3 regions of the Mesorhizobium humile genome follow, and region 2 is predicted to be linked to each of the others. Evidence: riboswitches for the same ligand, from Rfam matches in the RefSeq annotation. Region 2 holds a riboswitch; each other region holds the start of a gene.
The links. Region 2 has a riboswitch for cobalamin ahead of RFM52_RS03950 (DUF1636 family protein). Riboswitches for the same ligand answer to the same signal wherever they lie in the genome.
Positions count from the first base shown of each region.

Region 1: another riboswitch for cobalamin. It lies ahead of RFM52_RS08830 (CbtB domain-containing protein); the one in region 2 lies ahead of RFM52_RS03950 (DUF1636 family protein).
Region 3: another riboswitch for cobalamin. It lies ahead of bluB (5,6-dimethylbenzimidazole synthase); the one in region 2 lies ahead of RFM52_RS03950 (DUF1636 family protein).

Region 1 covers NZ_JAVIIV010000004.1:220,682-225,101, reverse strand. The annotation lists gene RFM52_RS08855 (MIP/aquaporin family protein) at 1-140, opposite strand, end outside; gene RFM52_RS08850 (ArsR/SmtB family transcription factor) at 175-525, opposite strand; gene RFM52_RS08845 (DUF6428 family protein) at 568-1,089, shown strand; gene RFM52_RS08840 (PilZ domain-containing protein) at 1,321-1,593, opposite strand; gene RFM52_RS08835 (histidine phosphatase family protein) at 1,739-2,314, opposite strand; adenosylcobalamin (AdoCbl) riboswitch at 2,399-2,544, shown strand; gene RFM52_RS08830 (CbtB domain-containing protein) at 2,544-2,753, shown strand; gene RFM52_RS08825 (CbtA family protein) at 2,857-3,597, shown strand; gene RFM52_RS08820 (hypothetical protein) at 3,604-4,227, shown strand; gene RFM52_RS08815 (TetR/AcrR family transcriptional regulator) at 4,313-4,420, opposite strand, start outside.
Region 2 covers NZ_JAVIIV010000002.1:214,891-219,310, reverse strand. The annotation lists gene RFM52_RS03965 (NuoB/complex I 20 kDa subunit family protein) at 1-161, opposite strand, end outside; gene RFM52_RS03960 (NADH-quinone oxidoreductase subunit A) at 152-517, opposite strand; gene RFM52_RS03955 (winged helix-turn-helix domain-containing protein) at 850-2,049, shown strand; cobalamin riboswitch at 2,079-2,281, shown strand; gene RFM52_RS03950 (DUF1636 family protein) at 2,322-2,750, shown strand; gene cobW (cobalamin biosynthesis protein CobW) at 2,753-3,790, shown strand; gene RFM52_RS03940 (cobaltochelatase subunit CobN) at 3,808-4,420, shown strand, end outside.
Region 3 covers NZ_JAVIIV010000003.1:327,562-331,981, forward strand. The annotation lists gene RFM52_RS06910 (hypothetical protein) at 134-1,114, shown strand; gene bluB (5,6-dimethylbenzimidazole synthase) at 1,115-1,852, opposite strand; cobalamin riboswitch at 1,897-2,073, opposite strand; gene RFM52_RS06920 (histone deacetylase family protein) at 2,189-3,115, shown strand; gene RFM52_RS06925 (exodeoxyribonuclease VII small subunit) at 3,119-3,370, shown strand; gene RFM52_RS06930 (DUF2277 domain-containing protein) at 3,415-3,681, shown strand; gene RFM52_RS06935 (pirin family protein) at 3,691-4,420, shown strand, end outside.

The DNA of each region.
Region 1 (4,420 bases), on a different contig from region 2:
AACGTGTTGCCAAGCAGCGCCAGCGCCGTGTCATGCGTCAGGGTCTCGGCCATGATACCGGAGCCGACGACTGTCGCCACCAGCAAGCCGGTGCCCAGCGCTTCAGCCACGAACCGGCGCGAGAGATCGAAGGCATTCATCGGCTGGCCTTCGGCCGGGCAACGGGTGCGGCGGTCATTGCCGGCTCCTCTCGCCCGGCCGGCAGCAAGGGGCGGCAAGCGCCGGTGCGCAGATTTCCGGGCGACCCGAGCAGCAATCCTCCATGAGGAAACGGATCAGCCCGGACAGCGCGTCGTATTCGGCGCTGTAGACGATCGAGCGGGCATCACGTCGCGCGGTCACGAGGCCGGCACGCTCCAGTTCCTTGAGGTGGAAGCTGACATTGGAAGGCGAGACCTCGACTTTTTCGGCGAGCGAACCGGCGGCAATACCTTCCGGTCCGGCAACGACCAGCAGGCGCAGCAGGCGCAGGCGCGTTTCCTGCGACAGCGCGCCAAAGGCGATCAGGGCTTGACGTTCATCCACGTTTCAATAATCCTTGAAATATTGAAATGAGGAATAGCCGACATGCTCTCTTCTGACAATCGGAAAAACGTCGCTCCGACGGATCCATCCGACCTGACCATCGGCGACCTGCTGATGGCACTGGCCGATCACAAGGACAGGCCGCTGGTGTTCCGCTATGACGGGCGGCCGGTAAAGCCGGGCTACCATGTCACCGAGGTGAAAGCGGGACAGTTCTCGGCGCTGGATTGCGAGGCGAATCCGGAATCATGGTCGGAAATCTTCGTCCAGCTATGGGACGTGGACGAAGGCGGGCCGGTCCACATGCCGGCCGGCAAGTTCGCAGCGATCATCCGCAAGGTGGCGGACCATGTCGCGCTCGATCAGGCTGCGAAGCTGACCTTCGAGGTCAGCGACGGCGTGCGCCCGATGGAACTGCACCGGGCAGCCCAGCCGAGCCTTGTCGGCGGGGCCGTCGAGGTCGAGCTGTCGCCACGACCGTCAAGCTGCAAGCCGCGTGACCGCTGGCTCAAGCAACAGGCGGCGGCAAGCCAGCCTTGCTGCGGCGCGAACCGCTGCTGTTGATCCTGCGACGGTCGCGCGGCGCTGCTAAAATCTGATCATGCCATTGGCCTGCAACAGGTAAAGGCCCACGAGAACGATGGCGATCAGCGCCACCCAAACAGCTGTCCTGCTCATTCGCAAATACCTGTTGATCCGGCAATGAACGCGCTCGGCCCGGTAGCGTTCCATGTGTATCGGGTTGCACGTCGCCTGGGGCAGGATCAAGTGACGAATTGGTGAGACGGCCGCGCGTCAGTCCTTCGGCGCGTTGCTGTAGAGCGCCACGCCGACGCGGTCGTTGCGCCGCCACCGCACCAAAGCGCGATAGACCATATCGTCGGCCGGAACCTCGAGCAGGAAGCGGTCCGGTATCTCCACATCGGCGCCGACGCGCAATTCGGCGCCCTGCTCGTGCTGGTTCCTGACCGAGCAGCCGATCCTGACGCCGGCGGCAATGATCGTGGCTTCCTTGAGCACGAATTCGCGCGCATGAAGACGACGCTCGGTCTCGGGATAGTCGGCCATATCCGGCGGGCTCCTCAGGCAAAGTCCTCCTTGCCACGAACCAGTATAATAGCCGCGAGGCGTTTCCGTTCCGTTAGCGATCACTGAAACGGCGAAGCTCGGCCTGGCCTGCTGCCGCCGGTCGGCAGGTGGGCGGTTCCCAGCGCTATTTCGTGCCAACAACGACCCCGCTGGCGTGCAGCACCCAGCGGCGGCCGTCGCCGCGGAACTCGGTGAGCGACATCGGCTCGATGTCGATCTTCCAGACCGAGGAAAGCGGCGCGCCCAACACATGCACGATGGCGGCGCGGATCGGCACGGGATGGGTGAGCGCGATGGTGTGGCCGCTCTCGGAGGCCAGGCGTTCCATCAGCGCGGCACCCCGCCGGGCGACGGCGGCAAGCGACTCACCGCCATGGGGTGCTGCGTCCACATCCGCGAACCAGACCGCCATGCCTTCCGGGTCCTCGGCCTGCACCTCCTCGAAGCTTAGGCCGGCCCAGCGTCCGAAATCCTGCTCGCCAAGCAGCGGCTCGACCGTCGCGTCAAGGCCGAGTGCCTCAGCGGTCTGCCGCGCGGCAAGCGCCGGGCTCGTCCAGACGCGGTCGGCGCGGCGCAGCGAAGCGGCCAGTGCGCCGGCGCGATCGAGAGCCCGCGGCTCCGGCGCCTCGTCGTTCGGAAAGCGACCCTTGCGCGTGGCCTGCGTCGCACCGCTTGCAATCATCGTCAGGCGGGCGAGCATCCCAAAACTCCGTGGTCCAGTGAAATTTCGGCCGCGCGAAGCCTGTTGGCCATTACATGTCGTTGACAGGCGAACGAAGTGCTGACAAGTGTTTTAGCGCTATACGGGATTGGAAGCCGGTGCGAGTCCGGCACGGTCGCGCCACTGTGATCGGCACCAGCCGAAAGTCAGGCCTTATTCCGCAGCATTTGTTCGATCAACGGGACGCAGTATCCCACGGGAGGTCAATATGTCCGACACCACCTTCGCCCCCAGCTACGGTCCGGTTGCTATTCCGGTCCGCGAGCTTCTGCCCTGGGCAATCTTCGCCGGCCTGATGCTGATGCTGATGATCTATTTCGTCGGCGCGGAAGAAGGCGCGACGTCGCTGATCCGCGGCACGGCGGTGCACGAATTCGTGCATGACGGCCGCCACCTGCTCGGCTTCCCCTGCCACTAAAGCGGTTCGGCATCGCTGAACCGTCCTAAGGTTTGGTCTAACGCAATTCCGGACGGAAAATCGCTATGCGTTTTTCGGTCGGATTGTTTGAAAGGCTGCTGACATGGTCGGAAAACTTTTGCTGCGCGGCATGCTTGTCGGGTTGGTCGCTGGGATTCTGGCGTTTGCCTTCGCGCGCGTCTATGGCGAGCCGCAGGTCGACAAGGCGATCGCCTTCGAGGAACAGCAGGCCCAGGCCGCCGGCGAAGCGCCGGAGCCTGAGATGGTCAGCCGCGCCACGCAGGCCGGCATCGGCCTTGCTACCGGCGTGCTGGTCTATGGCGCGGCGCTCGGCGGGCTGTTCTCGCTGGTCTTTGCCTATGCCTATGGCCGCCTGGGCTCGCTTGGGCCGCGCGGGACCTCGGCGCTACTGGCGCTGCTCGGCTTCCTGGCCGTGATCGTGGTGCCCAGCCTCAAATATCCGGCGAACCCGCCGGCCGTCGGCAACCCCGAGACCATCGCCTACCGCACGGAACTGTTCTTCATCATGATCGTGATCTCGATCGCGGCGATGGTGGCGGCGGCCGGGCTGGCGCAGCGGCTGTGGAACCGGCTCGGCGCCTGGAACGCTTCGATCGTGGCAGGGCTCGCCTTCCTGGTGGTCTTCGCTCTGGTGAAGGCAGCACTTCCCGACATCAATGAGGTGCCGGAGAGCTTCTCGGCGACGGTGCTGTGGCAGTTCCGCGTCGCCTCGCTCGGCATCCAGCTCGTGCTCTGGACCGTCGTCGGGCTCGGCTTCGGCGCGGTTGCCGAGCGCGTGGTCGCGGTGCGCGACCAGCGCGGCCCTGCCCGCCGCTACGCCTGAATTCCGATGCATCGGCCGCCACGGCTGTTTGCCCTGGCGGTTTTCCTTTTGACGATCTGGCAGTCGCTTCTGATCGCCATTCCGGCCGAGGCGCATAGCGGATCCTCGGCCCCGCCTCCTCCGGGCATCCAGATCCCCAGCCTCACGCATGGCCAGATGGCGGTGATCGCGCGCTACCGTGGTGAAATCATCGATCTTGCCCGGCGCCAGACCGTGACCGACCCGACCTTCCGGCGGCTCTACAATCACGGCAATTTGCAATACACCTACTGCCTCTGGGGCCTGATGCCGGGAAGCCTCGGCGACGAGGAAAGCCCCTTCAACGAATGCAGCCATGCCTATCTCGCCACCGCCAAGGCGCTGCTCACTTACATGGCGACGATGCCGGCGGCCACGCGTCAGGCCAAGGCGCTGATCTCAGACATCGATGCCGACATGGTGCGCGGCGGCGCGTCCTGGATCCTGTGCCAGTATAGCGGCGAGGCCTTCAGCACCGGCGCGGTCGTCGAGCCCAGATGGCGGGACATGTTCTTCCATCTGCCGAGCCTGGCCGTCGTCCTGGCCACGACCGCGGCGCTGATGACGGCTGCGTGGTCGATCTTCGGCGCGAGACGGGTACGCGCTGTTTAACCGACTCAGGCCGGCTGACCGCGTCGAGATACCAAGCGAAGTAACGCGGCTCGTTGTGCTGCGCAGATCGCGCCGGGCAGCGCGACTACTTCGAGCGCACCCCATAGGCGGCAAGGAACGCTTCGACCGAGGCATCGGCATGGCGCTCGAGGTCGGCTTTCGAGCGCGGGTTGCTTCCGGTGAACATGGCTTC
Region 2 (4,420 bases):
AGCGCTTCGGTCGACGTGACAAGGAAACCCTTGTCGGCCAGCTCATTGTTGATTTCGAGGAAGAAGGGATCATCCTCCCCCACCGGCCTGCCGGTGTTGGGGTCGATGATGCCCTTGGGCTTCGGCGCGACGAGGGTGCCTGAACTGTCGTTCAATCCCATTCCAGCGCTCCTTTTTTCCATTCATAGGCAAAGCCGATGGTCAGCACCGCCAAAAACACCATCATCGACCAGAAGCCGAGCATGCCGACCTTGGAGAAGGAGACCGCCCATGGGAACAGGAAGGCAACCTCGAGATCGAAGATGATGAACAGGATCGACACCAGGTAGAAGCGGATGTCGAATTTCATGCGGGCGTCGTCGAACGAGTTGAAGCCGCATTCATAGGCGGAGAGCTTTTCCGGGTCGGGATTGCGGTAGGCCACCAGGAACGGCGCTATGAGCAGCGCAAGGCCGACGACCAGCGCCACGGCGATGAACAGGACGATCGGCAGATATGAACTCAGGAGTGCGCTCATGCGGCGGCTTTCCTTAGGCGGGCAGTTCACTTTGATTACAGCAACGAACTCTAATGCGGAAGCGTGACAGTTTAACCGCTGAACCGTTTTAAGAGGCCCATGCTGCAACGCGGCGAGGGTTAGCGCAGCGGTTTCGGTGACGCAAGTCAAACCTTGTTCAAATCGCGGCCCTGGACGCCTTATCGGAAGAAACTGGTCCGATCCGCTCTTGTTTGATTTCCTTCGCTTTTTACTCCACTTTTCTCTCCTGACATGTCTCCCGCCATTTGCCTGCTAGCATGGCCGGAATCACCGGCTAAAAACCAACGGACGATCTCGGCAAGGACACCTTGATGAAGGAGAAAATCTCGCTCGCCATGGCCAGGCGTATCGCGCTTGGCGCGCAAGGGTTCAACGACCCTCGCCCGGGAGGAGTACCCGACCGCCGGCACCTTGCGCGTGTGCTTTCGCGAACCGGCCTCTTGCAGATCGATTCCGTCAGCGCCGTGGTGCGCGCTCATTATATGCCGCTCTATTCTCGCCTCGGCCCCTACCCGCTTACGCTGCTCGACAACGCCGCGGTGACCCGCAAGCGCGCCGTCTTTGAATATTGGGCGCATGAGGCGTCGTTCCTCCCCGTCGAGACCTACCCGTTGATACGTTGGCGCATGCAGCGCGCCGAGCAGGGCGACGAAATGTATATCGGCCTCGCCAAATGGGGCCGCGAGCGCGGCGAACTGATCGAGGAGATCTACAAGGAGGTGGCCGAACGCGGGCCGATCGCCGCCTCCGACATCGAGGGCCACAAGGGCAATGGCGGCTGGTGGGGCTGGAGCGAGGCCAAGCACGCCTTCGAATGGCTGTTCTGGGCCGGCCGCATCACCACCGCCTACCGGCGCGGCTTCGAACGCTATTACGACCTGCCGGAGCGCGTTTTGCCGCAGGCGGTGCTTGACCTGCCCGTGCCCTCGGTCGAGGACGCGCATCGCGAATTGCTCCGCATCTCGGCTCGCGCCCACGGCATCGCCACCTATGGCGACCTGCGCGACTATTTTCGCCTTGCACCGGGCGACACGAAGGACCGCATCGAGGAACTGGTCGAAACTGGCGAATTGCTACCGGTGAAGGTCGAAGGCTGGGACAAGCCGGCCTATCTCCACAAGGATGCCCGTTTCCCGCGCCGCATCGAGGCCCGCGCCCTGCTCGCCCCTTTCGATCCAGTGGTTTTCGAACGCACGCGCACAGAAAAACTGTTCGGCTTCCGCTACCGTATCGAGATCTACACCCCGGCCGAAAAGCGCCAATACGGCTATTATGTGCTGCCTTTCCTGCTCGGCGACCGGATCGTCGCCCGCGTCGATCTCAGGGCCGACCGCCCGGCCAGCGTGCTGCGCGTTCACGCCGCCTATGCCGAAGTCGGGGCGCCGCCTGAAACCGCCGCCCAGCTCTTCGACGAGTTGAAGCAGATGCAGGCATGGCTCGGGCTGGAGGCGATCGAAGTGACGCCTGCCGGCGACCTCGGACCGGCGCTGGCCGACATCGCGGTGTCGTAGCCGCGCGTTGACACTGCCGCCTGCAAAAGCCTAAATCCGACCTAGACGGTCCCCTACCCGCAACGGCAGGGGCCAAGAGGGAATGCGGTGCGGGCCAAAAACCCAAATCCGCGGCTGTCCCCGCAACTGTAAGCGACGAGCCTTAGCCGAAAACCACTGGGATGTCCCGGGAAGGCGGCATTCAAGGCGACGACCCGCGAGCCAGGAGACCTGCCGTCTGAGACTTTGAGTATCCGAATGCCCGGCGGGTTTTCCGGGCAAGGAGCATGGTTTTGGATCGCAACGGCAGTTTCCCGGCTAAAGCAGCGGATTTTTCGTCCGAGCCCGACGACGCACTGGCCGGCGTGACCATTATTGTCTGCTCCTCCTGCCGCGACGAGACCGGTTCGGACGCGCATCCGCGCGCCGGCGCCTTGCTGGCCGAAGACACGCGCCGCGCCGCGTCGGGCGAAAACATCCGCATCCGCACCGTAGAATGCCTCGGCAATTGCAAGCGCCGGCTGAGCGCCGCGCTGCTGCGCGACGGCTGCTGGAGCTATGTGTTCGGCGATCTGAATACCGCCAGCGGCGCCGACCTCGTCGCCGGTGCAAAGCTCTTCGCCACCTCGACCGATGGCCTGATCCCCTGGCGCGGCCGGCCCGATTCCCTCAAGCGCGGCCTGGTTGCCCGCATCCCTCCCCTTGACATGCTGAAGGATTGACCATGAACGCTTCCGTTTCCCGTGTTCCCTGCACCGTCGTCACCGGCTTCCTCGGCGCCGGCAAGACGACGCTGATCCGAAACCTCATCGAAAACGCCAAGGGCAAGCGGCTGGCGATCATCGTCAACGAGTTCGGCGATGTCGGCATCGACGGCGAGATCCTCAAAGGCTGCGGCGTCGACGCGTGCCCGGAAGAAAACATCGTAGAACTCGCCAATGGCTGCATCTGCTGCACCGTGGCCGACGATTTCGTGCCGGCGCTCGACCAGATCCTGTCGCTCAACCCCAAGGTCGACCACATCCTGATCGAGACCTCCGGCCTCGCTCTGCCGAAGCCGCTCGTCCAGGCCTTCCAGTGGCCGACCGTGAAGAGCCGCGTCACCGTCGACGGCGTCGTCGCCGTGGTCGACGGCCCGGCGCTGGCCGACGGCCGCGTCGCCTCCGACATGGATGCCCTTCAGGCGCAGCGCGCCGCCGACGATTCCCTTGACCATGACGATCCGGTCGAGGAGGTGTTCGAGGACCAGATCGCCTGCGCCGACCTGATCATCCTGTCGAAGAGCGATTTGATGGATGCGGCCGGCTCGCAACGCGCCAACGCCGTCATCGGCGAGCACGTCGCGCGCGCCGTCAAAATCGTGCCGACCGCGCAAGGCAAGGTCGACCCGTCGGTGCTGCTTGGCCTCGGCCTCGCCGTCGAGGACGACATCGAGAACCGCAAGACCCATCACGACGATGAGCTCGACCACGAGCACGACGATTTCGATTCCTTCGTCCTCGACATTCCCGCGATTTCCAACCCGGATGAGCTGGCCAAGCGCGTCGCGCTAGCCGCCGAGCAGGAAAACGTGTTGCGCGTCAAAGGTTTCGTCGAGGTCGGCGGCAAGCCGATGCGGCTTCTGCTCCAGGCCGTCGGCCCACGCGTCAACCACTATTACGACCGCGCCTGGACGGCCGACGACGACCGCCGCTCGCGGCTTGTCGTCATCGGTCTCAAGGGGCTGAACCGCCCGGCGATCGAGCGTATCCTCGCCGGCTGAGGCAAATTCGGACCGCGATGCACATCCTCGCCACCACATCCGCTTCGCTCGACGATCTCGCCGAGCCGATCGACCTCAGGCAGACGCCTGCGGATGTCGTGGCCCTGTCCTTCACCGACAGCGACCTCGCCGGCCTGGCAGCCGCCTGGAAGGCGGATGCGGTGCGGCTGCCCTCGATGCGGCTGGCGGCATTGCGCGACCTTCGCCACCCGATGTCGGTCGACCTGTGGATCGACAGCGTTGCCCGCCATGCCAAGGTCATCCTTGTCCGCATCCTCGGCGGCTATGATTGGTGGCGCTATGGCTGCGACCAGCTCGCGGCGCTGGCGCGCGAGCGCGGCATCAAGCTCGCGCTGTTGCCCGGCGAGAGCCACGACGAGGATCAGCGGCTGATCGAGGCCTCGACCCTGCCGCGCCCCGAGCTCGACGCCCTGCTCGGCTATTTCCGCGAAGGCGGTCCGGCGAATATGAACGCGCTGGTACAAAGATTGGCACGGCTTGCCGGGTCGGAGGCGATAGTCGCCGAAGCGGTGAGCGTGCCGAAGGCGGGGTTTTACCAGCCGGGCCTGGGAGTCATCGACAAGCTTGATCCTTCAAATGTCGGCGATCCTTCGCCCCCCTCTCTGTCCT
Region 3 (4,420 bases), on a different contig from region 2:
CCAGCCATTCTCTTACAGCGCCGCGCGTTCTTTGAACGCGCAAAGGACGCTGTAAAACTTGATTTGGCGCATGATCCTTTTCCGAAAATCGATTCCGATTTTCGGGGTCATGCGCGGGTGGGAGAGTCGGGGCATGTGGGACTTCAGCATCGCCAGGTCGGTGTCCATCATGATGCGGACATGGCCGTTCATCGTCTTTCGCATGATCGTCTATTTCGGCATCACGGTCGCCTACATCATGGCGACCGGAACCGGCGCCAGCGTCGGCTACGGCGTCGGCCACATCTCGACCGACCCGGACGGACCGACGTCTTTCGCGCTCTGGGGCGGCGTGGTCGGCTTCGGCATCGTCTCGATCGCCGTCTACTGGATCCGCGAATACATTCTCTACGTGCTCAAGGCCGGTCATATCGCCGTCATGGTGCATCTGATCGACGGTCATGACGTTCCCGACGGCCAAGGGCAGATCGCCTATGCCAAGGAAGTGGTCACCCAGCGTTTCGCCGAGGCCAACATCCTTTTCGTCGTCGACCAGCTGGTCAAGGGCGCCATCCGCGCCATCACCGGCCTGATCGGCGGCATCGCCGCCTTCCTGCCCATTCCGGGCCTGAGCGGTCTCGTCAGCTTCATCAACACGGTCATCCGCATCTCGCTGACCTATGTCGACGAGATCATCCTCGGCTACAACATCCGCATCAATTCGAACTCGCCCTTCGAGACGGCCCGGCAAGGCGTCGTGCTTTACGCGCAGAACGGCAAGCACATGATCAAGAACGCCGTCTGGCTAGCGGTGATCATGTGGGGCGTGTCCTTCGTCATCTTCCTGTTGATGCTGGCGCCTGCGGCCGCGATCCTCTGGGTCATGCCGGGACAGCTTGCCGGCTGGGCCTTCGTGCTGGCGATCGTGTTTGCCTGGGCCTTCAAGGCGGCCTTCATCGAGCCCTTCGCCATCGCCTCGCTGATGCAGGTCTATTTCGAAGCCATCGAAGGCCAGACGCCCAATCCCGAATGGGACCGCCGGCTCGCCGAGGCCTCGTCCAAGTTCAGGGAACTGCGCGACAAGGCGTTGGGCTCCTTCGGCGGCTCGCGCTGGGATACGCCTCGGGCCGCCTGATTATGGCGTCGGCTGGTCGTCGTCACGAAGCCTCGCGATTGCCGATTTGAGCGGCGCTTCGCCGGCGCCGCGAAACGTCTCGCTCATCACCAGCTCCGGCAGCGGCAGGCGCTTGCCCCAGCCATGCGCTTCGAGGTCCGGTCTCGGCGCGAATTGCGACACGCGGCCGACGCACAGATAAGCGATCGGCGTGACATGCTCCGGGATCGACAAGAGCTGCTTCAGCGCCTCGGTCTCAATGATGCTGACCCAGCCGACGCCGACACCTTCCGCCCGCGCCGCCAGCCAGAAATTCTGCACCGCGCAGACGGTGCTGTAGAGATCCATCTCGGGGTTGTGCCAGCGCCCGAGCGGAGAGTCTTTCGAGCGCTGCCGGTCGCAGGTGATGCACAGGTTGAGCGCGCTTTCGCAGATGCCTTCGAGCTTCAGCTTGCGGTAGAGCGCCTGCCGTTCCGCCTCGATCGCCGGCAGTTCCTGTTCGCGCGCGGCGAGGAACAGATCGCGTACCTGCCGCCGCCTTGCCGCGTCGCGGATGACGATGAAGTTCCACGGCTGCATATAGCCGACCGACGGCGCGTGATGGGCCGCGGTGATCAGCCGCGCTAGCACGCTGTCGTCGAGATCGTCGGGGACAAAATGGCTGCGCACGTCACGCCTGGTGAACATCGCCCTGTAGACCGCGTCGCGCGCCAATTGGTCAAAGTCGTCGCCGCTCGTGGCGATCGCTGCTGCCGTCATCGCTTTTTCCCCTTGCGATAAGCAGTCTCCCGCCTGACCAAGCGGAAAACCATGTCTGCCAGGCCGGTCTTCTGGCTCGGGATCGTCCCGCACCGGCGCCTTCCCGTCATCGACAGTGGCTCTTGCCGGCGCGGTCCCCCTCACAGCGTTGGGCACGCCACGGATTTCAACCGTGTTCCCGATTCTCCCGCGTCGCGGGCACCAGGCAGCGACGAGACCTTACCGCGAAGCTTGGGCTGCGCCAATGGTGCCAGCGACACGGGTTGGCGCAATTTTCCCCAGCCATTCGGCTTTCAAACATGGTCATCCGCGCCGCCGGTGCCTAGATTAGGCGCCATGGCCACCCGTCTCTACACGCACCCGATCTTCCTGGAACATCTTACGCCGCCCGGACATCCCGAGCGGCCCGACCGCCTGCGCGCCATCGAGCGTGTGCTCGACGACGAGGCTTTTTCGGCGCTCGACCGCGTCAAGGCGCCCGAAGGCGACGAGAAAACCATCCTCTATGCGCACCCCGAGGATTTCGTCGAGCGCGTGCGCGCGGCGATCCCTGAGAACGGCATCGTCTCGATCGACGCCGATACCAGCGCCAGCCCGAAAAGCTGGCAGGCCGCGGTGACGGCCATCGGCGGCGCCAACGCCGCGGTCGACGATGTCTTCGAAGGCCGCGCCGCCAATGTCTTCGTCGCCGCGCGACCGCCTGGACATCACGCGGAGAAAAGCACCGCGATGGGCTTTTGCCTGTTCAACACGGCCGCGATCGCTGCCCGCTACGCGCAGAAGAAGCACCAGGCCGAGCGCGTCGCCATCGTCGACTGGGACGTCCACCACGGCAACGGCACCCAGGACATTTTTTGGGACGACCCGTCGGTGCTCTATTGTTCGACGCACCAGATGCCGCTTTATCCTGGCACCGGCGCGAAGAGCGAGACTGGCGCCGGCAACATCGTCAATGCGCCGCTCGCGCCGCAGACCGGCAGCGACCTGTTCCGCGACGCCTTCCTGTCGCGCGTGCTGCCGTCCATCGATGCGTTCGCGCCGGACCTGATCATCATTTCCGCCGGCTTCGACGCGCACCACCGCGATCCGCTGGCCGAGATCAACCTGACCGAGGACGATTTCGACTGGGCGACCGGCCAGCTGATGGAGCGCGCCGGGCGCCACAGCGGCAACAGGCTCGTCAGCCTGCTGGAAGGCGGCTACGATCTGCAGGGACTGGCATTTTCAGTCGCCGCCCATGTCGGGCGGCTGATGAAGGGATAGGGTATGGCAGTGGAAGGCAATGAGGACGTCAAGGCGATGAGCTTCGAGCAGGCGCTCGACGCGCTGGAGAAGATCGTCGACGATCTGGAGCGCGGCGACGTCCCGCTCGACCAGTCGATCAGGATCTACGAGCGCGGCGAGGCGCTGAAGGCGCACTGCGACCGGCTGCTGAAGGCCGCCGAGGACAAGGTCGAGAAGATCAGGCTGTCGCGCGACGGCAAGCCGGCAGGAACGGAGCCGCTGGACGCGGACTGATTTGGAATAGGGTGGGCAGAGCAAGCAGGTAAGGAGTTCAAGCCATGTGCCGCAACATCAAGACCCTGGCCAATTTCGAACCGCCGGCGACCAATGACGAAGTGCATGATGCTGCGCTTCAGTTCGTGCGCAAGCTCAGCGGCTCGACCAAGCCGTCCAAGCGCAACGAACATGCCTTCCACCATGCGGTGGAGGCGATCGCCGCGATCGCGCGCGAATTGATCGACTCGCTCGAAACCAGCCTGGAACCGCGCAACCGCGAGGAAGAGGCCGCCAAGGCGAAAGCCAGGTCGGCGCTGCGCTTCGCCTGAGGGACGGTCATGAGCTTCTTTCCGGGAAACGATCCTGAGCCCGGCGATGCCTTCGCCTGCGACCAGATCGAGCTGATGGTGGTTCCGAACGCCAAGGATATCGGCGGTTTCGAGGTGCGCCGCGCCTTGCCGACGGCAAAGCGCCGTCTGGTCGGGCCGTTCATCTTCTTCGACCGCATGGGACCGGCCATCCTGCGCGCCGGTCATGCGCTCGACGTGCGCCCGCATCCGCATATCGGGCTTTCCACCGTCACCTACCTGTTCGACGGCAAGATCAGGCACCGCGACTCGCTCGGTACCGAAATGGTGATCGCGCCCGGCGACGTGAACCTGATGACCGCCGGACGCGGCATCGTTCATTCCGAGCGCACGCCGGAGGAACTGCGCGGCGCGCCGATGTCGGTCTCCGGCCTGCAGACCTGGTTGGCGCTGCCCGACGGCAAGGAAGAAATTGCCCCGGTGTTCGCCAACACCTCGATGGCCCGCCTGCCTGAGATCGATGCTGAGGGCGTCAGCGGCCGCGTCGTCATCGGCGAATTCGAGAGCCTGCGCTCGCCCGTTGCGACCGCTTCGGATACGCTTTACGCCGATCTCAGCCTGGCGGCGGGTGCCAGCGTGAAGATTCCGGCCGATGCCGAGGAGCGCGCCATCTACACGCTGGAAGGCGACGTCTCGATCGCCGGCGATGTTTTCCCGGCCGAGCGGCTCCTGGTGTTCAAGCCGGGCGAGGAGATCGTCG